Regions from separate parts of the Streptomyces sp. NPDC127038 genome, predicted to be linked through region 2. Evidence: riboswitches for the same ligand, from Rfam matches in the RefSeq annotation. Region 2 holds a riboswitch; each other region holds the start of a gene.
The links. A riboswitch is a leader RNA that binds a small molecule or an ion and turns the genes downstream of it on or off. The one in region 2 is predicted to bind thiamine pyrophosphate.

Region 1: another riboswitch for thiamine pyrophosphate. It lies ahead of ACFWI4_RS05950 (purine-cytosine permease family protein); the one in region 2 lies ahead of ACFWI4_RS12380 (thiamine ABC transporter substrate binding subunit).
Region 3: another riboswitch for thiamine pyrophosphate. It lies ahead of thiC (phosphomethylpyrimidine synthase ThiC); the one in region 2 lies ahead of ACFWI4_RS12380 (thiamine ABC transporter substrate binding subunit).
Region 4: another riboswitch for thiamine pyrophosphate. It lies ahead of thiO (glycine oxidase ThiO); the one in region 2 lies ahead of ACFWI4_RS12380 (thiamine ABC transporter substrate binding subunit).

The regions. Positions count from the first base shown of each region.
Region 1 is NZ_JBHXDQ010000005.1:162,054-169,855, reverse strand. Features, by position in the region: gene ACFWI4_RS05985 (adenosine deaminase) at 1-261, opposite strand, end outside; gene ACFWI4_RS05980 (VOC family protein) at 353-745, opposite strand; gene ACFWI4_RS05975 (phosphatase PAP2 family protein) at 1,042-1,851, shown strand; gene ACFWI4_RS05970 (sodium-dependent transporter) at 1,739-2,962, shown strand; gene ACFWI4_RS05965 (hypothetical protein) at 3,104-3,712, opposite strand; gene ACFWI4_RS05960 (phospholipase) at 3,775-5,142, opposite strand; gene ACFWI4_RS05955 (alpha/beta fold hydrolase) at 5,254-6,075, opposite strand; TPP riboswitch at 6,297-6,389, shown strand; gene ACFWI4_RS05950 (purine-cytosine permease family protein) at 6,381-7,781, shown strand.
Region 2 is NZ_JBHXDQ010000012.1:113,505-121,306, reverse strand. Features, by position in the region: gene ACFWI4_RS12400 (LOG family protein) at 1-797, shown strand, start outside; gene ACFWI4_RS12395 (LAETG motif-containing sortase-dependent surface protein) at 985-1,644, shown strand; gene ACFWI4_RS12390 (ABC transporter ATP-binding protein) at 1,717-2,793, opposite strand; gene ACFWI4_RS12385 (ABC transporter permease) at 2,794-4,392, opposite strand; gene ACFWI4_RS12380 (thiamine ABC transporter substrate binding subunit) at 4,575-5,633, opposite strand; TPP riboswitch at 5,756-5,861, opposite strand; gene rlmN (23S rRNA (adenine(2503)-C(2))-methyltransferase RlmN) at 5,955-7,061, opposite strand; partial or broken gene ACFWI4_RS12370 (GntR family transcriptional regulator) at 7,289-7,802, opposite strand, start outside.
Region 3 is NZ_JBHXDQ010000033.1:61,999-69,800, reverse strand. Features, by position in the region: gene ACFWI4_RS22790 (hypothetical protein) at 1-147, shown strand, start outside; gene ACFWI4_RS22785 (VWA domain-containing protein) at 230-1,678, opposite strand; gene ACFWI4_RS22780 (LysR family transcriptional regulator) at 1,675-2,619, opposite strand; gene ACFWI4_RS22775 (VOC family protein) at 2,808-3,203, shown strand; gene thiC (phosphomethylpyrimidine synthase ThiC) at 3,301-5,121, opposite strand; TPP riboswitch at 5,114-5,270, opposite strand; gene ACFWI4_RS22765 (YibE/F family protein) at 5,342-6,883, shown strand; gene ACFWI4_RS22760 (SsgA family sporulation/cell division regulator) at 6,966-7,403, opposite strand; gene ACFWI4_RS22755 (IclR family transcriptional regulator) at 7,505-7,802, opposite strand, start outside.
Region 4 is NZ_JBHXDQ010000024.1:53,012-60,813, forward strand. Features, by position in the region: gene ACFWI4_RS18790 (deoxyribonuclease IV) at 1-797, opposite strand, end outside; gene pknB (Stk1 family PASTA domain-containing Ser/Thr kinase) at 877-2,817, opposite strand; gene ACFWI4_RS18800 (thiazole synthase) at 3,068-3,862, opposite strand; gene thiS (sulfur carrier protein ThiS) at 3,866-4,066, opposite strand; gene thiO (glycine oxidase ThiO) at 4,063-5,229, opposite strand; TPP riboswitch at 5,227-5,339, opposite strand; gene ACFWI4_RS18815 (NAD(P)/FAD-dependent oxidoreductase) at 5,533-6,771, shown strand; gene ACFWI4_RS18820 (Rv2175c family DNA-binding protein) at 6,836-7,207, shown strand; gene thiE (thiamine phosphate synthase) at 7,299-7,802, shown strand, end outside.

The sequences.
Region 1 (7,802 bases), on a different contig from region 2:
CGTGCGCAGCAGGCCCTCCCGGGACTGCATCACGGCGAGGGTGTGCTCGAAGGTGGCTATGTAGCGGACCAGGTCGCCGGAGTTGGCGGCCTCGTAGTACCAGTCGGCCAGTTCCCGCGGGTCCGTGGTGGGCAGGGTGTGGCCGACGCTCTCCGCGAGCTCGACCAGGGTGGCCGAGCGCAGGCCGCCGTCCAGGTGGTCGTGCAGGACCGCCTTGGGCAGGCGGCGGATCGTGTCGATGTCGATGCGGGGCGCGGTCATGTGCGGTGTTCCTCGGCAGACGGTTCGGATCGGGAGGGTACGAAAGGGGCCGGCACTCTCCGGGAGCGTGCCGGCCGGTGCGGGTGGACGGTCAGCCCGCGGGCTGGAGGAGGTCCCAGCGGTTGCCGTACAGGTCCTGGAAGACGGCGACCGAGCCGTACGGCTCGTGGCGCGGCTCCTCCAGGAAGGTCACGCCCGCGGCGCGCATCCGCGCGTGGTCGCGGGCGAAGTCGTCGGTGTACAGGAAGAAGCCGACGCGTCCGCCGGTCTGGTCGCCGATCCGGCCGCGCTGCGCCTCGTCCTTGGCCCGGGCGAGCAGCAGCCCGGTGCCGTTCGCGTCCGCACCCGGCTCGACCACGACCCAGCGGGAGCCGTCGGGCCGCGGGGTGTCCTCGACGAGGCGGAAGCCGAGGGCTTCGGTGTAGTGGCGGACGGCCTCGTCGTAGTCGTCGACGACGAGGGTGACCAGGGCGATGCGTCTCATCGGGCCTCCAGGGTTATACGTAACACGTAGGGTACGGCATCCCTCGTGGACCGCCCGCGTCCGCCACGCGCCCGCCCGCCGGACGAGAGGAAGCCGATCTTCTTGGGCCCCTCGGGAACGATCCCGGCCGCCAATCGTCTACAGTTGTGTAGACGAAATCGACAGGGCAAGCGATGCGGCCTGGCACCTGCGGGTGCTCCGCCGTGCGCGTGCCCGCCGTGGAAAGGGGCCACGCCCATGTCCGCCGTCCCGGGCGTCGTACCCGAGCCCGCGGCCGACGCCGTCCCGGCCCGGCCGTGAAGCGCCAGAACACCGGCGACCTCGCCGCGTCGACCGCGGTGGGGAGCCTGGTCGCCTTCGTGCTGCTGACGCTGATCGTGACCGGCCGCGACGGCGCTCCCCTGCTCCTCGACTCCCGGCTCACCTCCTGGTCGGTCGCGCACCGCCCGGACGTGGCCCTCGCCCTGGCGCGCGGTGTGACCTACACCGGCACGGGAGCCGTCCCGTACGCGCTGGCCGTCGTGGCCGGTCTCCTCCTGGGCCGGACGGCGCGGCAGCGGGCCGTCGCCGTCGCCGCCTGCGTGGGCGCCCTCGGGGCCGCGCAGGCCGTCCGGTTCACGGTGATGTCGCTGGTCGCCCGCCCCAGGCCGCCCGTGTCGGACTGGGCCACCCACGCCTCCGGCTGGTCGTTCCCCTCCGGGCACACCACCACCTCCGCCGTCACCGCCGGACTGCTGATCCTCGCGGTGACCGCCCGCGCGCCGCAGACCCGCAGGACGCTCGTCGCGCTGATCGGCTGCTGGGCCGTGCTGGTCGGCCTGTCCCGCGTCTACCTCGGCGTCCACTGGTTCTCGGACGTCGTGGGCGGCTGGCTGTTCGCCGTCTGCTGGCTGAGCCTGCTCCTGTACGTCCTCACGCGCTTCCTCCCCTCCACGTACTCCGCGATATCGGCGCCCCGTCTCCGCCCAGGTCCCCCGACGGAAGAGCGCCCCGATGAACCCCGAACACCCGGCGACCCGCACGACCCCCGCGCCCCGGACGACGCCGAAGCCGACGGCTCCGACGCCCGCGACCCGAACGAGATCCCCCCTCGCCCTGCTCCGTGACCACCTCGGCTGGGCGGTGAGCGCCGCCTATCTGGCCGCCGCGACCGTGCCCGCCCCTGGCCTGTGGCTGCGCCGCACCCACTGGCTCGGCCCCTCCTCGTTACCGGGCATCCCTTTCACCACGGCTCCGTTCCTGCTGTCCCTGGTCCTGTTCACGGCGGGCCTGCAAGTACCGCTGAGCGAACTGCGCGCGCTCGTCCGCCGCCCCACGGCACTGCTGACGGGCCTCGTGCTGCACCTGGTCGCACCGCTGCTGATCATCCCGGGCGTCGCGTTCGCCCTGCGGCAGTCGCCCGACAGCGACGGGGGAAGCGGGCTGGTCACGGCGATGATCCTCATCGTGGCGATGCCGGTGGCGGCGGGGGCCACGGTGTGGACCGGCAAGGGGGAAGGCTGCCAGCCGACGGCGGTGGGGCTCGTCCTGGCGTCGACGATCGTCAGTCCGCTCACGCTCCCGGTGACGCTCGCGGCCCTGTGCCCGCTGCTGCACGGCCCGTACGCGGGCTCGCTCGCGGACGCGGCCAGGACCGCCGGCAGCGGCTTCGCCCTCACGGGAGTCCTGCTGCCCTGCGGCGCGGGAATCCTGTGCCGTCTGGTGCTGCCGGACCGCCCGGCCGCGCTCCTGGTCGGCGCGGCCGCCCCCGCGGCGATGCTCGCCTCGCTGCTCCTGACGTACGTGAACGCGAGCGGGGCCCTCGGCCCCTTCCTGGCGCACCCGGAACCGGTCCTGTTCACGGCGGCGGTGACGGTCGCCGCCACCGTCTGCGGGCTGTCGTTCGCGCTGGGCCTGGTCACCAGCCGGGCCCTGCGCCTGGACGCACCCGCGGGCGCGTCGGTCACCCTGGCCTGCGGCATGAACAACAGCAGCGCGGGCGCCGTCCTGATCACGACGACACTGCCGGACCGGCCGCACGTCCTGCTGCCGGTGCTGGCGTACAGCCTGCTCCAGAAGGCGGCGGCCGGCCGGGTCGTACGGGCCGGACACCGCCCCCGCGCGCACGTGCTGCCGGAGCGGCGCACGCGGTGGACGTCCCGCACTCCGGCGACGGCGGACCGCGCCCCCGGCGAGGACCCCGGGAAGGCTCATGGCTCACGTACCGCCGACCCGTAATTGCCCGGCGGACAGCGCTCTCGGTGCCGTACCGGCCGTCGCCGGTGTCGCGTACCCGGTGCGGCCCGGGACACGGCTGCCACGGCTCGCGGTGACGGCGATCGCGTCCGCGGTGGGGCCGGGGTCAGCCGGCGTCCAGGGTCAGCCCGCGTCCGGGGGGAAACCGTGGATGCCGTCGACCACGGTCGTTCCGTCCGGGATGTCGAGGGGGCAGATGCCCCAGTCGCGGGCGATGGCCATGACGTGCTGCTCGTCCGGCATGGCGGCGTGCCAGTCGTCCCACTCGGCCTCGCCCCACCGCTCACGCCCTTCCTCGAGCCCCCGGAGGCCGACGCCGAGGCGGCGCTCGATCTCGGTGGGCTCGCCGAGTCGCATGAGCACATCACCGACGCAGCCGTCGTAGCAGTAGGCCCGGACGACTCGGCCGGCCTCCACTCTCGCCCAGGCGTGGCATTCGCCGACGCGGTCGGTGCTGAAGTACTGGAGTTCTCCGAAGCGCCGGCCCAGCGACCCGAGCCACGCCAGGACGGCGGGCCCGTCCCCGTCACGTCCGGCGTCGAGGTCGATCCGGCCGTGGGCGAGGGTCCAGCCGTCCACGGGGGACGCCACGAACACACCCTTCCTGTACGCCGCTTCGGTACCCGCGTCCCAGTCCATGGCCACGCGACCGGCCAGCCCGAGCGCGTCGGCGACGGCGCCGCCGCTCGCGCCGGGCACGGCCAGCCAGGACGTCTTGTATCCGATGCCCATACTGATCCCCTCCCACGTCGGTGGGGGAATCCTGCCGCAGGGCACTGACAGACGCCCTCCGACTACGGATACACGTACGTGTTCAGGGTGTTCACCGCCGACGCCGGGTCGCCCAGGTCGTAGCGGTCGACCGCAAGGTAGTTGGGCTTCTTGCGGGCGGCCGGTTCGCAGAAGCGGCGGGCCCGGTCGGCGAGTTTGGTGTTGTCCGTGCTCGCGGTCCCGGCGATGGTGGCGTCACGGAAGTGGTTCATGACGAACAGGGGGCGGAAGCCCGGCTCGGTGTCGGTCAGCGGCACGTTCGTGTCCGCGCCGTACCAGCGGCTGTAGCAGGACCAGTCGGAGGAGCCCAGGCCCGAGCCCATGGACCAGTAGTTCTCGACGGTCCACTCGCGCTGGTACATGACGCCGAAGCTGTCCCGGGTCAGTCCCGCGGACTCGTCGGCGGCACGGCTGTGGTCGGTGAAGATGAGCAGGCGGTGCCCGGCGGCGGTCAGGTCGGCGAGCTTCGGCCAGCCGTGCTCGCGCACGCCCGTCTGATCCGGGCGGTACAGGACGTCGGACAGGCCGTTCACCCGGGCGAGTTCGGAGCGCAGCACCCCGGGGTCGACGTAGTCCTCCAGGAACACGGTGACGAACTGGTCGGGGTGCTGCTTGAGGAAGTCGACCATGCGCTGGAGGTCGACCCAGAGCGCGACCGGCTTGCTGACGAGTGTGCAGCTGTCGTGACAGAGGATCGCGCCGTCGGGCGTCTGGTGCAGGTCGAGCATGAACCCTCGTACACCGTCGGCGAGTTGCTGGTTGATGCCGCGGTTCTGGTTCGGGAAGAAGTTGACGAAGGGCGGGGCGAATCCGCCGTCCACGCCGTTCGCGTAGGCGTTGTGGGCGGTGAGGAACGTGACCTGGTCCAGGGTCCGCTGGTCCTGGGCCGGCATCGGCCGGGTCTGGGGCGTGACCGGGGTGAGGTACCAGGAGGCGAGGCCGCCCGAGGAGCCGACGGCCAGCTGGGCCGGGTAGTTGGCACCGGCGGTCTTGTCTGTGACCGTCAAGTAGCTGTTCGTTCCCGGGACTTTGAGCGTGTACTGGTCGGCGCCGGCCGGCGCCACCTCCCAGGCGGCGTCGGCGCTCGTACAGGCGACGGTCCGGGCCTGGTCTCCCGAGCGGCCCAGACAACTGCCCGCGGTGTCGGCGCTTTCGAGCACGTAGGAGGATCCACTCTGGCGGAGGGTCCACTGCTGGTGGTCCTCGTTGCCCCTCGGATTGTGCTGGACGACCGCCCCCGAACTGTCGGCGGCGTTCAGTCCCGTGACGGCGCTCTGGACGTAATAGGCGCCCGGGGTGGGGACGTCGGCGGCGCGCGCGGGCGCGGGCACGGCGAAGACGGTTCCCAGTACGGCGGTGGCGGCGAGCAGGGAGCGTCGGCTCGGTCTCATGGCACGTGGTCCCTTCCTGTGGGGAGCATGAGCATGCCATGCGGAGATACGCCGGTGGGCATCGGCGGACGGCCGGGGTACAGATCGCGTCAACCGGCAGGGGCGGGGCGCCTACCGCGTGCCCGGGTGCTCGATCCGCGTGACGAACGCGGCGAGGTCGGCGACCACCCGTTCGGGCTGTTCCCAGTGGACGGAGTGCCCGGTCTCCGGGTAGGCGAGGAAGTCGGCGCCGTGGACGGCGTCCAGGATCGTCTGCTGGTCCTCGCGCGGCAGGAACTCGTCCTGTTCTCCCCAGACGACGAGCGTGGGCACCAGGATGCCGCCGAGGGTCGCGCGGAGATCGGTGTCGAGGAGCCCGCGCGCGGTGTCCTTCCAGACGTGCGCCGGAAGCTTCAGATTCTCCTCGACCATGGTCTCGACGAAACCCCGGGCGATCGGGCGGGCCACCGTGTCGGCCAGGAAGTCCTCCACGAACGCGCGCGGCACCGGATCGGACAGGGCTTCCATCGCGCTCACCAGTGCGGTGACGGCAGGCTTGTCCGCGAGGGTGCCGGGGACACCGAGCAGCACCAGGCCCGCGATGCGGTCGGGATGGCTGCCGGCCACGACCCGGGCCGGAACACCGCCGCTGGACGCCCCGACCAGCACGGCCCGGGGGATCTCGACGGCGTCCAGGAAGGCCACCAGGTCGGCGGCGAAGTCGTCGGGAGCGTAGCCCTCCGCGGGACGGTCGGCGTCGCCGTGCCCGCGCTGGGTGGGCGCGTAGCCGTGCAGGGACGCCGGCAGGCGCCGCAGCAGGGGCTCGAAGGACCACCAGGAGTCGCCCAGACCGTGCACGAAGACGACCGGTGTACCACTGGGGTACCCGGCTTCGGCGTACGGGAGGGCGAGCCCTTCCCGCACCTGCGCGGACTTCAGGGAGATCACGGTCACGGCACCCTGCCTCCTTCCGCCCGGCCACCGGTGTCCGGGAACCCGGGAGCGGAGCGCGAGCGGCGATCACTTCCGACAGTACCGAGGGGCGGCACGCGCCGCGCTGCGAACCAGTCCGCCCGCACCGTTCGAATGAACCGGAGCACGCGCGGGCGCGCGCCGGTCCGGGCGAGTGAGGACCCGCTCCCGCTCCGTCGCCGGGAACGGTTAGGGTGTCCGTCGTACCGGACACGGGGTGCCCTGCGAGGGCTGAGATCACACCCGTCGAACCTGAACCAGTTCGTACTGGCGGAGGGATGTCTTCCATGCCATTGGCGCATGTTTCCGGCGGGCTGCCCGCCGACGGCCGGCCCGCCGTCTTCGACGGGCGGATGCCCGCCGCACCCGGCGACCTGCGGGTGGAGGGGCACGGCATCGAGCCGGTCCCCGAGAGCAACCGTTACGGCGGGGCCGGGCGCCTGTTCACCGTGTGGTTCGCCCCGAACCTGACGATGACGGGCGTGTTCACCGGCACCATCGGCGTCACGCTCGGCCTGGACTTCACCACCGCCCTCGCGGCGGTCGTCCTCGGGACCGTGCTCGGCGCACTGCCCACCGCCGCCCTCAGCACCTGGGGCGGGCTCACGGGCACCGGCCAACTCCCGCTCGCACGGCTCGCGTTCGGCAGGTCGGTGGCACTGCCCGGGCTGCTCCAGTGGCTGTCCTCGGTCGCCTGGGACGCGTTGATCGGCCTGTTCGGCGGGGACGCGCTGGCCCGGCTGTGCGGCTGGCCGTTCTGGGCCGGTGTCCTGGTCATGATGGTGGCCCAGGGCGCTCTGGGCGTGCTCGGCTACGAGGCCATCCACCGCCTCCAGATCGTCATGACGTTCGTGCTCGCCGTGGCCTTCGCGGTGATCGCCTGGCGGATGCTCGGCGGGGTCCACCCCGCGACGACGGGCTCCGCGTCCGGCGCCGACCGCGCGGGCGCGTTCGTGCTCACCAGCACCATCGCGCTGAGCCTGTCGCTGTCCTGGGCCCCGTACGCGTCGGACTTCAGCCGCTATCTGCCCCGTGACACGTCCCGCCCGAAGATGTTCTGGTGCACCCTGCTCGGACTGGTCACGTCGTTCGTCGCCGTGCAGGTCCTCGGTCTGTGGGGTGCGTCGGTGCTGACCGACCAGACGGCGGCGGGCGTGGACACCCTGCTGGGCGGCGGTGCCGCGGGCGCGTTCGGGCTGCTGGCCGTGGCGCTGGCCGCGGTGTGCAGCAACGCGATGAACGACTACAGCGGTTCCCTCGCCCTCCAGACGCTGGGAGTCCGGATCCCGCGCCCGGTGGCCGCCGCGCTGGCCGCCGCGCTCGGCTTCCCGCTGGTGCTGTGGATGCACGCCGCCGACACCACGGCCCGCTTCCAGAACGTGCTGCTGTTCGTGGGCTACTGGATCCCCGGGTTCGTCGCGATCGTCGTCGTCGACTGGATCGCCCGCGGGCGGGAGCGCGGCGGAGCCCCGCTCGACATCGCCGCCGAGACGGCCCGTCCGCGTTCGGGGCGGATCTCGCTCGTGGCCTTCGCGGGGGCGTTCGGCGCGGCCGTGCCGTTCATGGACACGAGCCTGTACGTCGGTCCGGTGGCCGACGCGCTGCACGGCGCCGATCTCTCCTACTACGTGGCGTTCCTCGTCGCCCTCGCCCTCTACGCCCCGCTGCGGCTGCGCCGTCGCGTCTGAGGGACCGCCCGCCCGCCGCTC
Region 2 (7,802 bases):
ACGAGTCGACGCCCGACGCCCGCGCCTACGCCTGGTTCCAGCGGACCAAGGCCGACGGCGACATATTCGCCTCGACGGTGCGCGCGCTCCACGACGACTCCGTCTCGGACGCGCTCGACGAACTCCTCGCCGGCGTACGGGTGGTCGGGGTGATGGGCGGCCACGCGATGGCGCGCGGCACCGAGGCGTACGCGGGGGCCGCCCGGCTCGGCCGCACCCTCGCGCGCTCCGGCCTCATGGTCGCCACCGGCGGCGGCCCCGGTGCCATGGAGGCGGCCAACCTCGGCGCGTACGCGGCCCCGTTCGAGGACGCCATGCTCGACGAGGCGCTCGGGGTGCTGGCCGCCGCCCCCTCGTTCACGCCGTCCGTCACCGACTGGGCGCGCGCGGCGTTCGAGGTGCGCGAGCGCTGGCCCTCGGGCGGCCCCTCGGTCGGCGTCCCCACCTGGTTCTACGGCCACGAGCCGCCGAACGCCTTCGCCTCGCACATCGCCAAGTACTTTGCCAACGCGACCCGCGAGGACGGGCTGTTGGCCCGCTCGAACGCGGGCGTCGTGTTCCTGCCCGGCGCCGCCGGGACCGTACAGGAGATCTTCGACAACGCGACCCCCAACTACTACGGGTCGAAGGGTGAGCCGACCCCGATGGTGCTGGTGGACCGCGTGCACTGGACCGAGAGGTTTCCGGCCTGGGACCTGCTCAGAGCGCTGGCCAGGGAAAGGGCGATGGAGTCGTCGATCGCCCTTGTGGACGGGGTCGATGACGCTCCGCACGCGCTCAAACACCTGGGAGGTTAACGACTCGGCAAAGCCAACGCCGAGGCGGCGCCTACGCATTGACAGCACTTAGGCCGCACTTATAAACCTGTGAAACCTCTGGGGGTGCTGTTGCTGGAATGAATTACAGCAAATCCCCCTACACCCCCCGCAGTTGCGCAACCTGTGAAGGGCAATCGTGTCCATATCTCGACGCACCGCACGTTCCGTGCGAATCCTCGGCGTTGCCTCCGCCTCTGCCGCGCTCGCGCTCGGCGTCGCCGGCAACGCACTCGCTTGCAACATCGGTGACTTCTCGGCTGCCGCCACCTGTGACGGCAACGGGAAGGGCATCATCACCGTGACCGACATCGACGGCTCCGCCAAGGAAGCCACGGTCACGGTCTTCCTCGAGCGCAATGGCGCCGACGACCACCAGGTCGGCGCCGCTCAGACGGTCACCGGCAGCAAGAACGGTGCCACCATCTCCTTCTCGGAGGACTGGGCGCCCAAGGCCGAGTACCGGATCCACGTCAGTGTCCCGAAGGTCCTGGACAAGGACATCACTCCGAACCTGGTGACGAAGGACGAGGCCTGCTCCACGAAGTCCGAGTCCCCGTCCCCCTCGGCGAGCCCGGAGCCGTCGGAGTCCGCCTCCTCGGCGGCTCCCTCGGACTCGGCCACCCCGTCCGAGTCGGAGAGCAGCGCCGCTCCGGCCACCCCGGGCGACAACCAGCCGTCCGCGGCCGCCGGTGAGTCCAACCTCGCCGAGACCGGTGCGAACTCCAACACCCCGATGATCGCCGGTATCGCCGGTGCGTTCGTCATCGTCGGTGGCGGAGCGGTCTTCTTCGGCATGCGCCGCCGTGGCGCCTCGAAGGCGAGCTGACCCGCACCCCGAACGACCGTGTGGCCCGCCCCCGTCGAGGGGGCGGGCCACACGCCTTTGCGGAGGTTCCGCTCAACCCGCCCGCCGCGCGGGGCTCTTCGCGACCGTCTGTGTCCCGGGCGCCTCGGGCCCTCCCAGGACGACGACCTCGGCGGCGTCGAACTCCACCCCGACCACGTCCCCGGGCTCCGGCGCGTCCCGCAGCGCGCACGCCGCCTCCAGCCGGGGCGCGCCCTCGGGCTGGAGCCGTACGGCGACATGGGTGCCCCGGAAGGTGCGCGCGGCGACCGTGCAGCGCAGCCCGTCCGCCGCGGCCACGAGCCGTACCCCGGCGGGCCGGACGAGGAGCGTGCCCGGCCCCTGGGCGGAGCCCCCGGGCACCGGGACCCGGCCCCACGGGGTGTCGGCGGCCGTCGCGCCGACCGTCGCCTCCACCACGTTGTCGAAGCCGAGGAAGCGGGCCACGAAGGCGTCCGCGGGCCGCTGCCAGACGTCCAGGGGGGTACCGGACTGGGCGATCCGTCCGTCCCGCATCACCACCACCCGGTCGGCGAGCGCGAAGGCCTCGCCCTGGTCATGGGTGACGGCGAGCACCGTCGTGCCCAGCTCTCCGAAGAGTTCGCGCAGTTCGACGACGAGCCGTTCACGCAGGGAGCGGTCCAGCTGGCCGAGCGGCTCGTCGAGCATCAGCAGCCGCGGGCGCGGCGCCAGGGCGCGGGCCAGCGCGACGCGCTGCTGCTCACCGCCGGAGAGCGAGGCGACGGCCCGGTCGCGGGCCCCGGGCAGGCCGACGAGGTCCAGCAGCTCGGTTACCCGGGCCGTCTGTCCGTTCCTCGGCGTGCCCTGCATCCGCAGGCCGAAGGCGACGTTGCCGCCCACGTCCCGCTGCGGGAACAGCTGGTGGTCCTGGAACATCAGGCCGACGCCCCGCTTGTGCGCGGGAACACCCGCCTGGTCCCGTCCGTCAAGCAGCACCCGGCCCGCGTCCAGGGGCTGAAGACCGGCCACCGTCCGCAGCAGCGTGGACTTGCCGCTGCCGCTCGGCCCGAGCACGCACACGGTCTCGTGCTCGGCGACCTCCAGGTCGACGGCGTCGAGCACGGGCCGCCCGCCGAAGCGTACGGTCGCGCCCTGAAGGCTCAGCAGCATCTAGAACTCCCCGGTCCGGTCGGTCCGTACCCGCTCCAACAGCAGCAGCGACACCGCGCACACCACCATGAGGATGGTCGAAAGGGCCATCGCCTGGCCGTAGTTGAGGTCGCCGGCGCGGCCGAGCAGCCGGGCCACGGCGACCGGCAGCGTCGGGTTGTCGGGCCGCGCGATGAAGACGGTCGCCCCGAACTCCCCGAGGGAGACGGCGAAGGCGAAGCCCGCCGCGATCAGCAGCGCCCGGCGCACCATCGGCAGGTCGACCTCGCGCCAGACCCGCCAGGGCGACGCCCCGAGGACGGCCGCGGCCTCCCGCAGCCGCCCGTCCACCGCGCGCAGCACGGGCAGCATGGTCCGTACGACGAAGGGCACGCCCACCAGGGCCTGCGCCAGCGGCACCAGGACCCAGCTCGCGCGCAGATCGAGCGGCGGCTCGTCCAGGGCGATCAGGAACCCGAAGCCGACGGTCACGGCGGAGACGCCGAGCGGCAGCATCAGCAGCGCGTCGAAGCCCCGCATCAGCCGTCCGGCCCGCCGGGTGAGGGCGGCGGCGGCCAGACCGCCGATCAGCACGGCTATGGCGGTGGCGGCGAGCGCGTACTCCAGCGAGTTGCCGATCGCCGCGATGGGGGCGACGAGGAAGACGCTTCCGTCGTCGTGGGCCAGAGCCCGGTAGTAGCCGAAGCCCGGAGCACCGAGGGAGCGCTGGACGAGGACGGCGAGCGGCAGCACCAGCAGGAGCGCGATGCTCGCCAGCACGCCCGCGAGGAGCGCCCACTGTCCGGCTCCGCGCGGCCGGCGCGCGGTGGTGTCGGGGGCGACCAGCCGCAGGGCGGTCTCCCGCCGGCGCACGGTCGCCGCGTGCACGGCGAGGATCGCGCCGACCGCCACGAACTGCACGATGGTCAGCACCGCGGCCGTGGTGAGGTCGAAGATCTCGGAGGTCTGCCGGTAGATCTCGACCTCCAGGGTCGAGAAGGTGGGGCCGCCGAGGATCTGCACCACGCCGAAGGAGGTGAAGGTGAAGAGGAAGACCATGAGGGCGGCGGCGGCCACGGCGGGTCCGAGCGCGGGCAGCGTCACCCTGCGCCAGGCGGCGAACCGTGAGGCGCCGAGCATGCGCGCGGCGTCCTCCTGGCGCGGGTCGAGCTGTGACCAGAGCCCGCCGACGGTCCGTACGACGACCGCGTAGTTGAAGAAGACGTGCGCCAGCAGGATCGCCCACACCGTGGTGTCCAGCCGTACGCCCCACAGCTCGTCGAGCAGCCCGCCGCGGCCGACCAGCGCGAGGAACGCGGTGCCGACGACCACGGTCGGCAGCACGAACGGCACCGTGACCACGGCCCGCAGCACCTGTTTGCCCCGGAAGTCGAAGCGCGCGAAGACGTACGCGCCGGGGAGCGCGACCAGCAGCGTGAGGGCCGTCGATGCGAGCGCCTGCCAGGTGGTGAACCACAGCACGTGCAGGATGTCGGGCCGGGTGGCGACGTCCCAGATCCGGCCGAGCCGCCAGCCGCCGTCGCCGTGGAGACCGCGCGAGACGATCGCGGCGACGGGGTAGGCGAAGAACACGGCGAAGAACGCGACGGGCAGCGCCATCAGGGCGAACCGTGCGGCGTTCCCGCGGCGGGCCGCGCGGCCGGCCGGGGCGGCACCGGGCCGCCCGTCGGCTCCGCCGGGGCTGCCGGTGCTGCCGGGGCCGCCGTCGCCGCCGGGGCTGCCGGGGCCGCCCGTCGCCGTCGGAGCGCCGGCCTCCGCCGCAGCCCTCGCGTCCGCGTCCGCTACTTCAGTACGAGCGAGGTCCACGACTTGACCCACTGGTCGCGGTCGGCGGCGATCTTCGCGGGCGCCAGGATCTCGGGATCCTTGGCCTGCGGACCGTACTGCGTGAACTCGGCGGGCACCCGCGCGCCCTCACGGACCGGGTAGACGAACATGTTGAGCGGCATGTCCTCCTGGAACTCCTTGGTGAGCAGGAAGTCCAGGAACGCCTTGCCGCCCTTGGCGTTGGCCGCGTGGCTGAGCAGGCCCGCGTACTCCACCTGCCGGAAACAGGTGCCGTCCGCGACGCCGGTGGGGGCCGTGGTGGGCTTGGGGTCGCCGTAGATGACCTCGGCGGGCGGCGAGGAGGCGTACGAGACCACGAGCGGGCGGTCCGCCTTGGCCTTCTTGCCGCCGGCGGAGCCCGAGAACTCGTCGTTGTACGCCTGCTCCCAGCCGTCCACGACCTTCACGCCGTTGGCCTTGAGCTTCTTCCAGTAGTCCTGCCAGCCCGCGTCGCCGTAGTGGGCGGCGGACCCGAGCAGGAAGCCGAGGCCGGGCGAGGACGTGGCGGCGTTCTCCGTGACCAGGAGGTTCTTGTACGCGGGCTTGACCAGGTCGTCGAAGGACTTCGGCGGCGCGATCCTGTGCCGGGCGAACCAGGCCTTGTCGTAGTTGACGCAGATGTCGCCGGTGTCGATGGGGGTGACCCGGTGCTCGGCCTGGTCGGTCCGGTACTCCGGCTTGATCCGGTCCGCGCCCTTGGCCGCGTACGGCTGGAAGAGCCCGTTGTCGAGCGCTCGGGAGAGCAGGGTGTTGTCGACGCCGAAGAAGACGTCGCCCTGGGGGTTGTCCTTGGTCAGGATGGCCTTGTTCACGGCCTGGCCCGCGTCGCCGTCCTTGAGGACGCGGACCTTGTAGCCGGACTGCTTCTCGAAGTCCGCGAGCACGTTCTTCGACACGGCCCACGAGTCGTGGCTGACGAGCGTGACCGTCTTCGAGTCGCCCGAGCCGGCGGCGCCGGACGAACCGCACGCGGACAGCGCGGGCAGCGCGACGAGGCCGAGGCCCGCGGCCATGACGGCGAACCTTCTGCCGCCGCCGATGGTGGTGGTGATGCTCACTGAATTCCTCCTGGGTGACCAGGAAGAGACGCGGCCCTGCCCGGGACCTCTGACGGTTCCCGGGCAGGGCGCAACAGCTTGAGTAATGACCGAACTTCCTACCCAGAATGACCTGGGCAAGGTTCAGAGGGTCTGCGGTCTGTCCCGCACTCTCAGCGCTGTGGCGCTCCCCTGTCGGAATATGAAGATGTCGGACGGTGCCGCCGCCGGACGTCGGACCGTCCGGCCGCGGCGCTGCCGGACCCCGCGATGGGCGGGGGACCGACTCGGTTCAGCCTACCGCTCGGTCGCGGCGAGCTGACCACACGCTCCGTCGATCTCCTGGCCCCGGGTGTCCCGGACGGTCACCGTGACGCCGTGGGCCGCGATGGCCTCGACGAAGGCCTTCTCGTCCTCGGGCCGCGAGGCGGTCCACTTCGAGCCCGGGGTCGGGTTCAGCGGGATGAGGTTGACGTGTACGGGCTTGCCCTTGAGCATCCGGCCGAGCCGGTCACCACGCCACGCCTGGTCGTTGATGTCGCGGATCAGGGCGTACTCGATGGACAGCCGACGCCCGGACCGGTCCGCGTACCCCCAGCCGGCGTCCAGCACCTCACGCACCTGCCAGCGCGTGTTCACGGGGACGAGGGTGTCGCGCAGCTCGTCGTCCGGGGCGTGCAGGGAGATCGCGAGCCGGCACTTGAAGCCCTCGTCCGCGAACCGGTTGATCGCGGGGACGAGGCCGACCGTCGAGACGGTGATACCGCGCTGCGACAGCCCGAGCCCGTCCGGCTCGGGGTCGGTGAGGGCGCGGATCGCGCCGACCACGCGCTTGTAGTTGGCGAGCGGCTCGCCCATCCCCATGAAGACGATGTTGCTCAGCCGCGCCGGGCCCCCGGGGATCTCGCCGTCACGCAGCGCCCGCATGCCGTCCACGATCTGGTGCACGATCTCGCCGGTCGACAGGTTGCGGTCGAGGCCCGCCTGTCCCGTGGCGCAGAACGGGCAGTTCATCCCGCAGCCCGCCTGCGAGCTGATGCACATCGTGACCCGGTCCGGGTAGCGCATCAGCACGGACTCGACGAGCGTGCCGTCGAAGAGCCGCCAGAGGGTCTTGCGGGTGGTGTCCTGGTCGGTCGACAGGTGCCGCACGACGGTCATCAGCTCGGGAAGCAGCGCCTCCTGGAGCTTGCCGCGCGAGGCGGCGGGGATGTCCGTCCACTGGGCGGGGTCGTGCGCGTACCGGGCGAAGTAGTGCTGCGAGAGCTGCTTGGCACGAAACGGCTTCTCACCGATCGCGGCAACCGCCTCTTTGCGCTCGGCGGGCGTGAGATCGGCAAGGTGCCGCGGCGGCTTCTTGGCTCCGCGCGGCGCGACAAAAGTGAGTTCTCCGGGTGCAGGCATAACACGTCCAGTGTGGCAGATCATCTGCGGGGCCCCAGGCCAGAGCGGGGTGGGAGCGGTCACCGCCGGGCAGTCCCTGTCAGCTTCTGCCGACCTCGCACGGCCCAGGGACGGCCCAGGAATGATCTTGGACGGAGCCTCTGACCGGCCACGAACAGGAGAAGGAGAGGAGTCGCGGGCGGTCGCCGGGCGTCAACACCCACGACCACCCCCGCCTCCACTGAGGATCAACGATTGATCGGAATCTCGTAGACGATCTCGCAGTGAGCGACGGGCACCACGATGTCCGCCGTCTCGACGGGCCGTCCGTCGTCGCTGTAGTACGTCCGCCGGATGTGCGTGACCAGCGCCGCCTTCTGGATGCCGAGCAACGACGCCTCATCGGCGGTCGCCGTCCGCGGTTCCGGCTGCTCCACGGCGTGGCTGATGGTGACCCCGATCGCGGCCATGCGCTTCACGACACCGGCTCCGGCATGCGGGCCTCCCTCGGGGAGGACGACGAGCGTGCCCGCGGTGAGGTCGTACGGCTCCCAGCTCGTCGAGAGCTGCACCGGCTTGCCGTCCGCCAGGAACTCGTACGTGGTCCGGACGCACAGCTCGCCCTCCGCGATCCCGAGCCGCGCGGCGATGTCTGCGGGCGCCGGCACCTTGGCGTCGGTCCGACTCTCCCAGTCCCCCGCCCTGCCAATGTCCCTCATGTCGGCTCGGAACGGTGACCCGTCGCGCCGCCGACCGGACCAC
Region 3 (7,802 bases), on a different contig from region 2:
GCCCCCAGCCGCATACCCCACCTCGGGTACGGCCGGCCGGGGTTCAGCAGCCCCGAGGGCGGGCCCGCGGCGGGCCCGCGTCCGAGCTTCTCCAGCCCGGACTTCACCAGCCCGGACTTCGGAGGACCTGAGCACCAGCCCGAGTGACCCGGCCGGCCGACGGCCGGGTCCGCGGCAGGAGAGGGCCCGCGCGGGCGCGCGGGCCCGCACACCGCTGCCGGGCGCCCCCTCAGACGATGCCCAGCCGCCGCGCCTCCTTCATCCACGAGGGGAACTCGGACAGCAGCCGGTCGTAGAGCTCCGGATCGGGTACGTCGCTGATGTCGTCGACGGCGAAGAAGCCCACGTTGTCGACGCGCCGGCCCGGCAGGGTGTCGAACCGCTCCAGAACGCCGTAGTTGGAGCGCCCCAGTCCCACGAACTGCCAGAAGACCGGCTCCTCCACCGCCTCCAGCAGCTCCTTCTCGATCTCCTTGTTGCGGTAGACACCGCCGTCGGAGAAGAACAGCACCAGCGTCGGATCGGCGGCCGGATGCTCGCGGACGTACGCGCGGACCTCGGCGATCACCTTCTGCTCCTCGTTCTGGATACCGACCGCCCGCATGTCCACCTGTCCCGGCAGCAGGCCCTTCCTCGGCTTCTTCCGCCGGAACAGGGTCAGCTCACCGACCCGGACGTGGAGCTCCAGCCAGTCCGGCAGATCCCCGAGGGCGAGGTCCGGCAGCCGGGCCGGGTTCGACGCGAAGGTCCACGCCTGCATCTCCCCGTCGTCGTCCAGCTGGGCCGCCACGGCGGCCATCCGCTCCACGACATCGGCCACGACCCCCTTGGAGTACAGGAACGACATCGATCCGGAGGCGTCCAGGACCAGGATGACGCGGGCCCTGACGCCCACGGCCCCGTGCTTGCGCAGGCTGACCGCCACCTGCTCCTTGCGCAGGGAGAGCCGCTTGCGCATGTCCACGGGCAACCGCTCCTCCCCCTTCACGAGCCGGGGAGCCGACCCGGCGGCGGGGGCGGGAGCGGGTGCCTGGACCGGGGGTGCCTGGACCGGGGGTGCCGGGGGAACCGGCGGGGGCGGGGGCGTCGGTGACACCGTTCCCGCGGCGGCGCTCCTCGGGTCCGTGCCCGCGGGGGCGCCCGGCTCCTCGTCCACGCTGATCCCGAAGTCGGTGGCCAGGCCCGCGAGCCCGGAGGCGTACCCCTGGCCGACCGCGCGGAACTTCCACCGATCGCCCCGCAGGTACAGCTCACCGCCGATGAAGGCCGTCTCCGTCGTCGCCTCCATGTCGAAGAACGCCAGCTCCTCGCCGGTCCCGGCGTCGAACAGCCTCAGTCTCAGCCCCGACAGCTCGCCGAAGGTGCCCCCGTCGGCGGAGGCGCCCAGGACCACCCGCTGGATCTCCGGCTCCAGGGCGCCCAGATCCACCTCGACGGTGTCCGTCGTCCCGCCGCCCTCGCGCCGCTTGCCCGAGTGACGCACGGCCCCCGAGACGTGCCGGGGCTGGTTGTAGAAGACGAAGTCACCGTCGTCGCGCACCCGGCCGTCCGCGCGGAGCAGCAGGGCCGAGGCGTCGGCGTCCGGCGCTCCGGGGCCCCCGGACCAGCCGAGTACGACCCGCACCTGCCGTGCGGCAACGGGAAGGTTGGCGCCCTTGCTCATCGATGTCGGTGTCATGGGCCCAGTCTCCCCGGAGAAGCCGCCGGAGGATCCGAACGGTAGGCGTGCGGGTGGGGCGGGTCGGCCGCGTCCGTCGCGGCCCGTACGAAGGCACGCAGCCGCTCGCTGGTGTTGCCCTCCCTCCACACGAGTCCCCGTTCGATCGGCTGTGCGTCGTGGAGGGGGACGTAGGCGACGTCGGGCCGTGGGTAGTACTGGCGGGAGTGTTCACCGACCGGGAGGACGCCCCGGCCCATCGCGACCAGCGACAGCATCTCGGAGAAGGACCCGCCGGCCGGACCCTTGGGAACGGGTCTGCCCGAGGGGGTGTGATCCGGTGTGCGGTCGCGCTTGAATCCGGCGGAGGTGACCTCGGGGTACTGCACCACGGGATGGTCCGCGAGCACCTCTAGGGACAGCCGCTCCTCTCCGGCCAGCGGATGACCGGCCGCGACGGCCAGGACTCTTCTCTCACGCAGCAGGGCGGGCCCGCGGGCCATGCCGTCGAACGGGAACGAGGCGAGCAGCACGTCGATCGAGCCGTCCACCAGACTCGCCCGGGAGTTGGACAACTGGACCTCCCGCACGTCGACCCGACAGTCGGGGTGCCGCTCACCGAACAGGGCGACGGCCTTGAGGAGTGCGGGTGCCGTCCACTCGCCGAGGAAGGCGACCCGCAGTTCTCCGGTGACGCCCAGGGCGGCATCGGCCGCCCTGCGCAGCGCCGCTTCCATCCCGGCGGCCAGGGGTGCCAGCTCGTCCGCCAGCTGCCGGCCGACCGGGGTGAGCCGCACGGAGCGGCTGGTGCGTTCGAACAGCAGGCCGCCGACCCTGCGCTCGATCGCCTTGATCACCTGGCTGACCCGTCCGGTCGTGATCCGCAGACGCTCGGCGGTCCTGCCGAAGTGCAGTTCCTCGGCCAGCGTCAGAAACGTCTCGGTCTCCAGTCGTTCCAGCATGAATCCCCCGTCGTTAAATCTGGCTCAACAGTCGTGCAGCGATCATGTCTTGATGGCATCCGTCCCGCGGCGGATCGTAGAAGGCGTCGGCACGGCCCGGGGGACGGATCGGGGCGTGGCCGTGCCGACGTGATCGACCCCGCCCCGTTCAGCGCGTGGCCCCGCCACGCCGTCGACCTGGAGACGACATGACCACCGTGCGCGTGAAGGCCTTCGACCACCTGGTCCTCAACGTCCAGGACGTCGAGCGGTCCCTGGCCTTCTACACCGGACTCCTCGGCCTGGAGCCCGTGCGCGTCGCCGAATGGCGGCGCGGCCAGGCGCCGTTCCCGTCGGTGAGGATCACCGCGGAGACCATCATCGACCTGGTGGCACATGCCCCCGAGGGGTCCAACGTCGACCACATCTGCCTCACCGTGGAGCCGCTGGACTGGGACCAGGTCATCGCGTCCGGGACCTTCACCGTGCTCGAAGGACCCGTGCAGCGCTACGGCGCACGCGGCAGCGCCACCTCGGTCTACGTCCAGGACCCGGACGGGAACACCGTCGAGCTGCGCTGGTACCCGCAGGACGCAACGCCGTGACCGTGCCGGGGCGGGCCGGGCCGCGCCATGGCGGTGCCGTGGGGCGGCGGCCCGGGTGGACCTCCCGGGCCGCGCCCCCGGCCACCTGTGGAGCGACTCAGTCGGCCAGTGGCAGGTACACGCGGTTGCCCGCCTCCGCGAACTCCCGGGACTTCTGCAGCATGCCCTCGGAGATCTCCTCTGCGGAGGCGCCCTCGGCCACTCCGCCGCCGAACCGCTCGTTGATGTCCTGGCTGATCTTCATCGAGCAGAACTTCGGCCCGCACATGGAGCAGAAGTGGGCCGTCTTGGCGGGCTCGGCCGGCAGCGTCCGGTCGTGGAACTCCCGTGCCGTGTCCGGGTCGAGGGCCAGATTGAACTGGTCCTCCCACCGGAACTCGAAGCGGGCGTCGGAGAGGGCGTCGTCCCATTCCTGCGCACCCGGGTGGCCCTTGGCGAGATCGGCCGCATGGGCGGCGATCTTGTAGGTGATGACGCCGGTCTTGACGTCGTCACGATCGGGCAGGCCCAGGTGCTCCTTGGGCGTGACGTAGCAGAGCATGGCCGTGCCCCACCAGGCGATCATCGCGGCACCGATGCCGGACGTGATGTGGTCGTACGCGGGCGCGACGTCCGTCGTCAGCGGGCCGAGGGTATAGAACGGAGCTTCATCACAGATCTCCTGCTGAAGGTCGATGTTCTCCTTGATCTTGTGCATCGGGACATGGCCCGGGCCTTCGATCATCGTCTGGACCTGAAAACGCTTCGCGACCTTGTTGAGTTCCCCGAGCGTCCTCAACTCCGCGAACTGCGCGGCGTCGTTGGCGTCGGCGATGGAACCCGGCCGCAGCCCGTCGCCCAGCGAGTAGGTGACGTCGTACGCGGCGAGGATCTCGCAGAGCTCCTCGAAGTTCTCGTACAGGAACGACTCCTCGTGGTGCGCGAGGCACCAGGCGGCCATGATCGATCCACCGCGCGAGACGATGCCCGTCTTGCGGTTCGCGGTGAGCGGTACGTACGCCAGGCGCACGCCCGCGTGGACCGTCATGTAGTCCACGCCCTGCTCGGCCTGCTCGATGACGGTGTCCTTGTAGATCTCCCAGGTCAGTTCCTCGGCGCGGCCGTCGACCTTCTCCAGTGCCTGATAGAGCGGCACGGTCCCGATGGGGACGGGGGAGTTGCGCAGCACCCACTCGCGTGTGGTGTGGATGTTGCGGCCGGTGGACAGGTCCATGACCGTGTCCGCGCCCCAGCGGGTCGCCCAGGTCATCTTCTCGACCTCCTCCTCGATGGAGGAAGTGACCGCGGAATTGCCGATGTTGGCGTTGACCTTCACCAGGAACCGCTTGCCGATGATCATCGGCTCGATCTCCGGGTGGTTGACGTTCACCGGCAGCACCGCCCGGCCTGCGGCGATCTCCTCCCGTACGACCTCGGGGGCGACGTTCTCGCGGACCGCCACGAACTCCATCTCGGGGGTGATCTCACCGCGTCGCGCGTAGGCGAGCTGGGTGACCGGCTGCCCGGGACGCCCACGGCGGGGCTGACGGGGCCGGCCGGGGAAGACCGCGTCGAGATTGCGCAGTCCTCCGCGTGGGGCCGTGTGCTTGATCCCGTCGTCCTCGGGACGGACGGGACGGCCCGCGTACTCCTCGGTGTCTCCGCGGCCGATGATCCAGTTCTCGCGCAACGGGGCCAGCCCCCTGCGCACATCGGTGTCGACGGCCGGATCGGTGTACGGCCCCGAGGTGTCGTACAGCGTCACGGACTGCCCGTTGGTGAGGTGCACCTGGCGAACCGGCACCCGCAGATCGGGGCGCGTGCCCCCGACGTACGCCTTGTGCCAGCCGATGGACCGTCCGTCCTGGCCGTTCGCAGACGCCGGGGAGACCCCGTCCGTCCGGCCGAAGGCAGGCGTGCGTACATCCTTGTCGGTCATGAGACCTACTCCCTACGCCGGCATTACCCGGTAACAGGTTCAGCGGTCGACGCAGCGGCTTCCGATCGCCGATGTTTCATGTGAAACATCGCGAAGACGGAGGTCAGCGCCCTCTCAGCCCGGTGCTCCGAGCTCCCGCGTGTGCAAAGGTGCCTCCACGCTAGCGTCATGTCTGGCGCGGTGAACAGAGGGCCCTTGACGTTCTTGCGATGATCGGGCGGTGACCACGACCCGGCAGCATCCGTTCCCTCCGCCCGAGCCACCGCGGCGTCCCGGCTCCGACGGCGGCCGCGGGCAGGGCCCCGGCAGCGGGCACGGGCCGGGGCACGAACACGGTCCGGAGCACGGCCGAGGACACGGACACGGGCCGGAGAACGATCACCACGGTTCCGAGGACGGCCACGACCACGGTCCGGGTCCGCGGCGCGGGCGCGACGAGCCCGCGAACGCCGGGCACGGGCACGGGCATTCCCACAGTCACGGCCCCGCCGCACCGGTCTCCCGGCATCTGCGCAAGGTCATCGCCGCGGTGCTGATCCCCTTCGCGGCCGCGGTCGTCGTGGGGCTCGTGGTGCTGTGGCCCGGCGGCGCTCCGGCCCACGAGCGCACCGGTGTCGGCTTCGACCGGCAGACCCAGCAGGCGACCGTCACGAAGATCGACCAGGTGGACTGCAAGTCCGTGAACGCCTCTTCGGCGGGCTCGCTGGGCGACACCTCAGGCACCGGGGGCTCGGCCGCCCGGCGCGGGACGGCGGGGGACTGCAAGAAGGCCACAGTCCGGGTCGACACCGGGAAGGACAAGGGCCGCACGTTCACCGAGATCGTCCAGCCGGACCAGTCACGGCAGTTGCACCAGAGCGAGAAGGTCGTCGTCGCCTACGAGCCCTCCGCCCCCAAGGACCTCCAGTACTCGGTCACGGACGCGAACCGGAAGCTGCCCCTGACACTGCTCGCCGTGATCTTCGCCCTGGTCGTCGTGGTGATCGGGCGGATGCGCGGAGTCATGGCGCTGGTCGCCCTGGCCATCAGCTTCATGATCCTGAACTTCTTCATCCTGCCCGCGATCCTTCAGGGCTCGAACCCGCTGCTCGTGGCCGTCGTGGGATCCAGCGCGATCATGCTGATCGCGCTCTACATGTGTCACGGCCTGTCGGCCCGGACCTCCGTGGCGGTGGTCGGCACCCTGCTGTCCCTGATGCTGATCGGTCTCCTGGGCTCGTTCTTCATCGACTGGGCCCTGCTGACCGGCAACACCGACGACAGCACCGGCCTGATCCACGGTCTGTTCCCGTCCATCGACATGAGCGGTCTGCTGCTGGCCGGTGTCATCATCGGTTCGCTCGGCGTCCTGGACGACGTGACGGTGACGCAGACGTCCGCGGTCTGGGAGCTGCACGAGGCGAACCCCACGATGGGCTGGCGCGGGCTGTACCGCGCGGGCATCCGCATCGGCCGCGACCACATCGCCTCGGTCGTCAACACCCTCGTCCTGGCCTACGCGGGCGCCGCGCTGCCACTGCTGCTGCTCTTCTCGATCGCGCAGAGCAGCGTGGACACGGTCGCCAACAGCGAACTGGTCGCGGAGGAGATCGTGCGCACGCTGGTCGGATCGATCGGGCTGGTGGCGGCCGTGCCGGTGACGACCGCGCTGGCCGCCCTGGTGGTCGCCGCGGACCGCGACGGCGGTGCGACGGTCCCCGCCCAGGCCGCGGCCGCCAGGACCCCGGCACGCAGCGGGAAGGGACGACGCCGCAAGCACTGACCGCCGCCGGGAAGCGCTGAAACCATCCTGCTCCGGCGCACCGCGTGAGGAAGCGTTACTCCGCTCCGGGCCGGCCGCGGCGTCAGCCCGCGCTCTGCTCCTCGGTGAGGATGCGGTCGAGGACCGTGTCGAGCGAGGTGTCGAAGCCTTCGAGGGAGCGCTCCTGTCCGAGCGGCACGAGCCTGTCCGTGCGGTCGAGGAACGCGACGAGCGGCGCGGTCCCGGACCGGAACAGCGCGTGATCGGCGCCGACCTGAAGCCGGATCAGTACCTCGCCGAGCGCCTCCGGGTCGGCCGGAGCGATGTGCACATCACCGTCGCCACACGGCCTGCCCACTCCGTCGATCAGCAGCTCCCGGCCGAACACCCAGGTCACGGGCGCGTCTCCGGGCAAGTGGAAGGTCAACCGCACGGCGTACGGATCACAGGTCTCGTATCGCAGTTCGACGGGAATGCGGAAGGACAGCTCCTCGGACACGAGGAAGCTCATCATGACCTCTGCCTGCACCGACTCGCGCATCGCCTACCCCGTCGTTTGCCGTCCACCGGCCAGGATTCGTCCCACCCGACACTGCTGGAAATATTGCTCAACGTGCATGCCGGATTACAAGGAGTGAGTTTTCAGATACTGATAGAGAAGGCGAGTGTTCCTAGCAGCCGCCCGACCTCGCCGTGCAGCTTCCGGGCCGCCGACATCAGGCGGTCGCCCTGGTGGGACGGGAGGGAGAAGGCCACGGCCGCCGCCGAACCGCCCGCGGTCACCGGGATCGCGGCGCAGACCGTGCCCAGCGCGTACTCCTGCCGCTCGACCACCGGTTCCATCCGGCCCGTCCGTTCCAGGCGCCGCAGCAGCCGCTCCTCGTCACGCACCGTGTACGGCGTGAGCGCCCGCACCGGGTGGCGGTCGAGGTGGTCACGG
Region 4 (7,802 bases), on a different contig from region 2:
ATCAGCGGGACACCCGCCGTCGCGGGATGCGTCATCAGGGCGCGGAACGGGTCCTCGCCTATGTGGCCGGAGCCGATGTTCTCGTGGCGGTCCTTGTGCGCGCCGACCACGTCCTTGGAGTCGTTGGCGTGGATCAGCTTCAGCCGTCCCTCGCCGACCGTGCCGACCAGCAGATCGAGGGTCTGGTGCATCCCGCTCGGTCCGGTCAGATCGTGGCCCGCCGCGAAGATGTGGCAGGTGTCGAGGCAGACGCCCAGCTTCGGGTGCGCGTCCAGGGCCTCGAAGTAGGGGCCGAAGTCCCAGGTGCGCGAGCACAGGGAGGCGCCCTGGCCGGCCGTCGACTCCAGCAGGAGGAACGGGTCGTCGTCGTGGGTCAGCTCGTCCAGCAGCGGCAGCAGCCGGTCGCGCACCTGCTTCAGGGCGACGGAGCGCTCCCGGCCGCCGGTGGCGCTCCCGGTGTGCACGACCACCCCGAGGGCGCCGATCTCCCGCCCGCGCCGCAGCGAGTGCCGCAGCGACTCCACCGACTTCTCGACCGTCGCCTCGGTGTGCGAGCCGAAGTTGATCAGATACGGGGCGTGGACGTACGCGGGGATCGACCCGGCGGCGCACGCGGCGCGGAACTCCTCGTCCTGCTTCGGGTTCCCGGCGGGCGTCGCCCAGCCGCGCGGGTTGGCGACGAAGACCTGCACGGTCTCGGCCGCGAGGTCACGGGCGTAGGCCAGGCCGACGGAGCTGAGGCCGCCGGCCACGGGGACATGGCCGCCGACGGGGTTGCGGAGCTGCTTGCTGGTCACACCCGCCAGGGTGTCACGCGCCCTCGCGCACCCCGCGGGCGGACCTGCGTCCCCGTGCCCGGCGGCCCGGAGGCCGGGGTCAGCGGATCTGGATCGTGATCGTCGAGCCCTTGGGCGCCGTGTCACCGGCGTGCACCGACTGCTTCTTGACCGTGTCGCCGAACAGGCCCAGCAGCCCACGGTCCTCCTCGACCTGGAACCCGGCGTCCGTCAGGGCCTTCTTGGCGTCGTCCACGCTGTCGCCGACGACGTCCGGGACCTCGACCATCTCGGGGCCCTTGGAGAGCGTCAGCGTCACCGTGTCGCCCGCGGCGGCCTCACCTCCGGCACCCGGCGTCTGCCGGGCGACCTGGCCCTTGTCGAACTGCGAGTTCACCCGCGCCGTGGCGACCTTCACCTTCAGGCCGGCGCTCTCCAGCTGCGTGGTGGCGTCGTCGACCGACGAGCCGGTCACGTCGGGCAGCTCCACCGGGGCGCCCTTGCTCACCACGAGCGCGATCGCCGAACCCGAGTGCCGCTCGGTGCCCGCGGCCGGATCCGTACCGATCACGAAGCCCTTGAGCACGTCCTGGCTGAACTCGCGGGTGACCATGCCCGGGGCGAGTCCGTCGCCCTTGAGCACGTCCCTCGCCTTGAACAGCGCGAGGCCCTTGAGGTCCGGCACCTTCACCGTCTGGGGGCCGTCGGAGACGGTCAGCGTCACGGAGTCGTTGTCACGGATCCGCTGGCCGACACCGGGGTCGGTGCTGATGACCGTGCCGCGCTTCACGGTGTCGCTGTAGGCGTGCTTGACCTGCTTGACGTCGAGTCCGGCGTCCTGGAGCCGGCTCCTGGCCTGCTGCTCCGTCTTCGCCAGGACGGGCGGGACCTTGGTGAACTGGCCCGAGTTGATGTACCAGACACCGGCGCCGAGGCCGAGTACCAGCACGATCGCGGCGACCACCAGCATCGTCCCGCGCCGCGGCCGCGGGCCCGGGGGCTGTGCGGGGACGACCGGCGCGGTGGCGAACGGACTGCTCTGCTCGAACCTGCTGGTCCGGTTCAGGGCGCCGTCGTCCTCGTTCACCGGCAGCAGGCGGGGGACGGACAGCGAGCGCGGGATCACGCTCGTGCGGTCGTCGGCGTTGTCGTGGCCCACGGACAGGGCGCCCGGCGGAATCGCGTCGAGCTGCTCGGCGGTGAGACCGGCGCGCGCCTCCAGGACCTGGCCGAGCAGGGCCACCGCGTCGGCGGGGCGCATCTCGGGATTGCGGGCCGTGGCCGCGGCGACCAGCTCGTCCAGCGCGAGCGCCAGCTCCGGCACGGCGGCCGACGGCGGCGGTACGTCCTCGTGGAGGTGCTGGTAGAGGACCTGCGCGGCGGTGTCCGCGGTGTGCGGCTTGGCGCCGGTGAGCATCTCGTAGAGGACGACTCCGCAGGCGTAGACGTCGACGCGGGTGTCGGCGGTGCCGTGCTCGATCTGCTCGGGGGCGAGGTACGACACGGTGCCGAGGACGGTGCCCGTCGTGCTGGTCACCGTGTCCACGGCCCGGACGAGGCCGAAGTCCGCGACCTTGACCCGGCCGTCGTCCCCTATGAGGACGTTCTCCGGCTTCATGTCGCGGTGCACGAACCCGGCGCGGTGGGCCGCGCCGAGCGCGGCGAGCACCGGCTCCAGGATGTCGAGCGCGGCCCTCGGCTGGAGGGCGCCGCGCTCGCGCAGCACGTCGCGCAGGGTGCACCCGGCGATGTACTCCATGGCCAGATAGACGTACGACCCGTCCGTCCCCTGGTCGAAGACCTGCACCACGTTCGGGTGCGCCAGCCGTGCCACGGACTTGGCCTCACGGATGAAGCGTTCGACGAACGAGGCGTCGGCTGCCAGCGTCGGGTGCATCACCTTGAGTGCGAGCACACGGTCGAGGCGGGTGTCCAAGGCCCTGTAGACCGTGGCCATGCCGCCGACCGCGATCCGTGCCTCGACCCGGTAACGGCCGTCGAGCACGTGTCCGACAAGCGGGTCCTGAAGGGTCGTATCCACGCAGGTGAGTCTACGAGCCACCACTGTCACGGCGCCCCGTTCGGGGGATTCGGGGGCCCGACTGCATCCGAGCTGTGACGAGCGCGGCCGATACGAAGATCCGTTCGTCGCACAGATGTCCGATCATGCCCCGTCTGTCACCGCAAGGCCGCAACACGACAACCTCCGCCACCGCCCGGCCGGAAACCGACGGAGAGCGTCCGGGCGGTGGCGGGCCGCCGCCCGCCCGCCGCCGGCCGTACGGGGGAGATCAGAAGGCCGGGCGCTCCGGGTCCAGCGCCGCCCTGCCCTCCACGGGGGAGGAGGCCGTGGCGAAGTGCCGCCGCGGGATGCGCCCGGCCCGCCGCGCCAGGCGCCCCGCCTCCACCGCGTGCCGCATGGCCTCCGCCATCAGCACCGGCTCCTGCGCCCGCGTCACCGCCGAGGCCAGCATCACCCCCGCGCACCCCAGCTCCATCGCCAGCGCGGCGTCCGACGCCGTACCCGCTCCCGCGTCCAGGATCACCGGCACCCCCGCGCGCTCGACGATCAGCTCGAAGTTGTGCGGGTTGCGGATCCCGAGCCCGGACCCGATGGGCGAGCCGAGCGGCATGATCGCCGCACAGCCGACGTCCTCCAGCTTCCGCGCCAGCACCGGGTCGTCGTTCGTGTACGGCAGCACGGTGAAGCCGTCGTCGACCAGGGTCTCCGCCGCGTCGAGCAGCTCGATCGGATCGGGCAGCAGGGTGCGCTCGTCGGCGATGACCTCCAGCTTGACCAGGTCGGTGCCCAGCGCCTCGCGCGCCAGCCGCGCGGTCAGCACGGCCTCGCCCGCGGTGTAGCAGCCCGCCGTGTTCGGCAGGACCCGGATCTCGAGCCGGGCCAGCACCGACAGCACCGAGCCGTGCACGGAGGCGTCCACGCGCCGCATCGCGACCGTCGTCAGCTCCGTGCCGGACGCCACCAGGGAGCGCTCCAGCACGTCGAGGCTGGGCGCGCCGCCCGTCCCCATGATCAGGCGCGACGCGTAGGCCGTACCGCCGAGGACGAAGGGATCGTCTGCCATGGTTCAGCCTCCTTGGACGGCGGTGAGGACTTCGACGCGGTCGCCCTCGGCGAGCGCGGTGGACGACCACTGCGCGCGCGGGACGACGGTCTCGTTCAGGGCGGCGGCCACCCCGGACGACGAGGGGGTCAGGGTCGCGACGATCGCGTCCAGAGCGGTGCCCGCGGCGACCAGCCGGCGCTCCCCGTTGACGACGACGTTCATACGGGCAGCTCCGTGCGGGCCTGGGCGCCGAAGCGCAGCGGGGTGAAGGGGCGGGCTTCGGCGGGGAGTTCGCCGGTGGTCAGGACATGGGCCATCACGTCGCCGGTCACCGGCGTCAGCAGCACGCCGTTGCGGTAGTGGCCGGTGGCCAGCAGCAGGCCCTCCAGCGCGCTCGGGCCGAGCAGCGGCGCGTTGTCCGGCGAGCCGGGGCGCAGCCCCGCGCGCGTCTCGGTGAGCGGCAGCTCGGTGATCCCGGGGACCAGCTCGTGCGCGTCGCGCAGCAGCTCGTACACGCCGCCCGCCGTCACCGTGGTGTCCCAGCCCAGTTCCTCGCTGGTCGCGCCCACCACCAGCTCGCCGTTCTCGCGCGGCACCAGGTACACGTGGCTGCCGCGCACCACGGCCCGCACGGTCCGGTTCAGGAACGGGGCGTACCGAGGGGGCACGGTGAGCCGCAGCACCTGGCCCTTGACCGGCCGCACCGGCGGCACCACGTCGTCCGGGACGCCCGCCAGCCGCCCGCTGAGGCTGCCTCCGGCGAGCACCACCCGGTCCGCGGCGAGCGCGGTGCCCTCGGCGGTGACGACCCCGGTGGCCCGCTCCCGTACGACGGTCAGACGCTCCGCCCAGGTCCGGTGCACGCTCACCCCGGCCCGCTCGCACGCGGTGACCAGGGCTCCCGCGAGCCTGCGGGGGTCGATCTGGTGGTCGCCGTCCACCCGCAGGCCGCCGCGCACCCCGGGCGCCAGCATCGGCTCCAGACGGCGGCACTCGCGGCCGCTGAGCCACTCCGACTCCAGCCCCGACCGGACCTGGAGCGCGTGCAGTTCCCGCAGATGGGCGCGGTCGTCGGCGTCCAGCGCCACGGCCAGCGTGCCCGACCTGCGGTAGCCGAGGTCCTGGCCGGTGGCCTCGGTGAGCTCGGCGGCGAAGTCCGGATAGCGGCGCGCCGAGGCGAGGTTGAGGCCCAGCAGGGTCTCCTCGCCGAAGTGCAGCTCGGTGACGGCGGCCAGCATCCCGGCCGCGACCCGGGCGGCCCCGCCGCCCGGCTCGGGGTCCACCAGCGCGGTGTCCAGCCCGCGCTGCGCGGCCCGCCAGGCCGTCACCAGACCGATGATCCCGCCCCCGACGACGAGGACGTCCGACGAACGTGCAGACGGCATGGGCGTCCAGCCCCTCCCTTCGCCGGCATGACCCGGATCAGGTTCGTACGGTCGGAGGCCGCCCAGCCTCCCTCTCAGCCCGGTTCGTCCGGGCTCCCGCGAGTGCTTTACGTCGGCCACCCTAGCCCGCCCCCCTCCGTGCCGGTAAGGGAGCCTCCGCCCGCGGCGCGGCGCCCGGCGGCCCCGCCGCCGCCCCCGGAGCCTGGCCGGGCACGGCCGGGGACCGCGCGGGACCGGCGGTGTGCAACAGGTCACCGAGCACGTGCGCTGACTGACGGATCGTCACGTGTCTATGGTGATCAGGTGAGCGATCAGACGCAGGCACAGTCCCCGCCGCGGGGGTCCGCGGTACGGCGGGTCGTCGTGGTGGGCGCGGGCATGGCCGGGGTGCAGACCGCGGTCGCCCTGCGCGAACAGGGCTTCACGGGCACCGTCACGCTGATCGGCGCGGAGCCGCATCAGCCCTACGACAGGCCGCCGCTCTCCAAGGCCGTCCTCCTCGGCAAGTCCGAGGGCTCCGCCTTCGACGTCGACTTCGAGTCCCTGGACATCGACCTGAGACTGGGCAGCGAGGCCCTCGGGGTGCGCCCCGGCGAGCACGAACTGGACACCGACGCGGGACCCGTCCCGTACGACGTCCTGGTCGTCGCCACCGGGGCCGAGCCGATCCGGCTCCCCGGCGCCGAAGGGGTGCCCGGGGTGCATCTGCTGCGCACCCTGGACGACGCCGACCGGCTGCGTCCCGTCCTCGCCCGGCAGCACGACATCGTGGTGGTCGGAGCGGGCTGGATCGGCGCCGAGTTCGCCACGGCGGCGCGCGAGGCGGGCTGCGCGGTCACCGTCGTCGAGGCCGCCGACCGGCCGCTCGCCGGAGCGCTGCCGGCCGAGGTCGCCGCTCCGATGGCCGGCTGGTACGCGGACAGCGGGGCCTCGCTGCGCACCGGCGCGCGCGTGGAGCGCGTCGAGCCGGGCGCGGTCGTCCTGGACGACGGCTCCCGGGTGCCCGCGGACGCCGTCGTGGTCGGGATCGGCGCGCGTCCGGCCACCGCCTGGACCGCCGGGTCCGGCATCGAGCTCGGCGCCCACCGGGAGATCGTCGCCGACGACCACCTGCGCACCTCCGTGCCGGACGTCTACGCGGTCGGCGACTGCGCCTCCTTCCCGTCCGGGCGCTACGAGGAACGCCTCCTCGTCCACCACTGGGACAACGCCCTCCAGGGCCCCCGCACGGTCGCCCTGAACATCGTCGGGGAGACGCCCGCCGCCTACGACCCGGTGCCCTACTTCTGGTCCGAGCAGTTCGGCCGCTTCGTGCAGTACGTCGGCCACCACACGCCCGCCGACACCCTGGTGTGGCGCGGCGACCCCTCGGGCGCCTCCTGGTCGGTGTGCTGGCTGCGCGGGACGCGGCTCGTCGCCCTGCTCGCGGTGGGCCGCCCGAGGGATCTCGCCCAGGGCCGCCGGCTGATCGAGGCGGGCGCGGCCATGGACCCGGAGCTGCTCGCGGACCCGGCGAGGCCCCTGAAGGGCGCCACGGCCTGACCGGGAACCCCGGTACGGACGCCCTCGGCTTCCGACTGTCGGTCCGGGATGGCACGCTTGTCCCGTGACCGAGATTGACGCAAAGATCGATGCTCTCGTCCCCGCCTGGCTCACCCTCCCCGACATCGCCGAACAGCTCGGCGTCGAGGTGACGCGCGTCCGGCAGCTGGTCAAGGAAGGCCAGCTGATCGCCGTACGCCGTGGTGAGAACCGCGCGCTGCACGTCCCCGCCGACTTCATCGACGTGGACGAGCAGAAGGTAGTCAAGGGCCTGGCCGGCACCCTGACGCTCCTGAGGGACGACGGCTTCTCCGACGAAGAGGCCCTCGAGTGGCTCTTCACCCCCGACCCGACCCTGCCCGGCACCCCCGCGCAGGCCCTGAGCGAGAATCGCGGCACGGAGGTGAAGCGCCGCGCCCAGGCGCTCGCCGTCTGACCTGATAGAGACCGTCCGGCACGGGGAGCACGGCGGCGGGACCATCCCGCCCGCCGCGCTCCCCCGCGCACCGACAACGGGGGACCCACGCATGCCCGAGAACGCCGCCACCACCGCGCGGGACCGCCTCGCCGACGCCCGTGTCTATCTGTGCACGGACGCCCGCAGGCGCCAGGGCGACCTCGCCGAGTTCCTCGACGCGGTCCTGGCGGGCGGCGTCGACATCGTGCAGCTGCGCGACAAGGGCATGGAGGCGGCGGAGGAGCTGGAGACCCTGAGGGTCTTCGCCGACGCCTGCGCCCGGCACGGCAGGCTCCTCGCGGTCAACGACCGCGCGGACGTGGCCCACGCGGCCCGCGCCGGCGTCCTGCACCTGGGCCAGGGCGACCTCCCGGTCCCCGCGGCCCGCGCGATCCTCGGCGACGAGGTGCTGATCGGCCGTTCCACGCACGCCGAGGCCGAGGCGGAGGCCGCCGCCGTCCAGGAGGGCGTGGACTACTTCTGCACCGGCCCCTGCTGGCCCACCCCCACCAAGCCGGGCCGCCACGCGCCCGGACTCGGCCTGGTCCGCCACACGGCGGCCCTCGGCACCGAC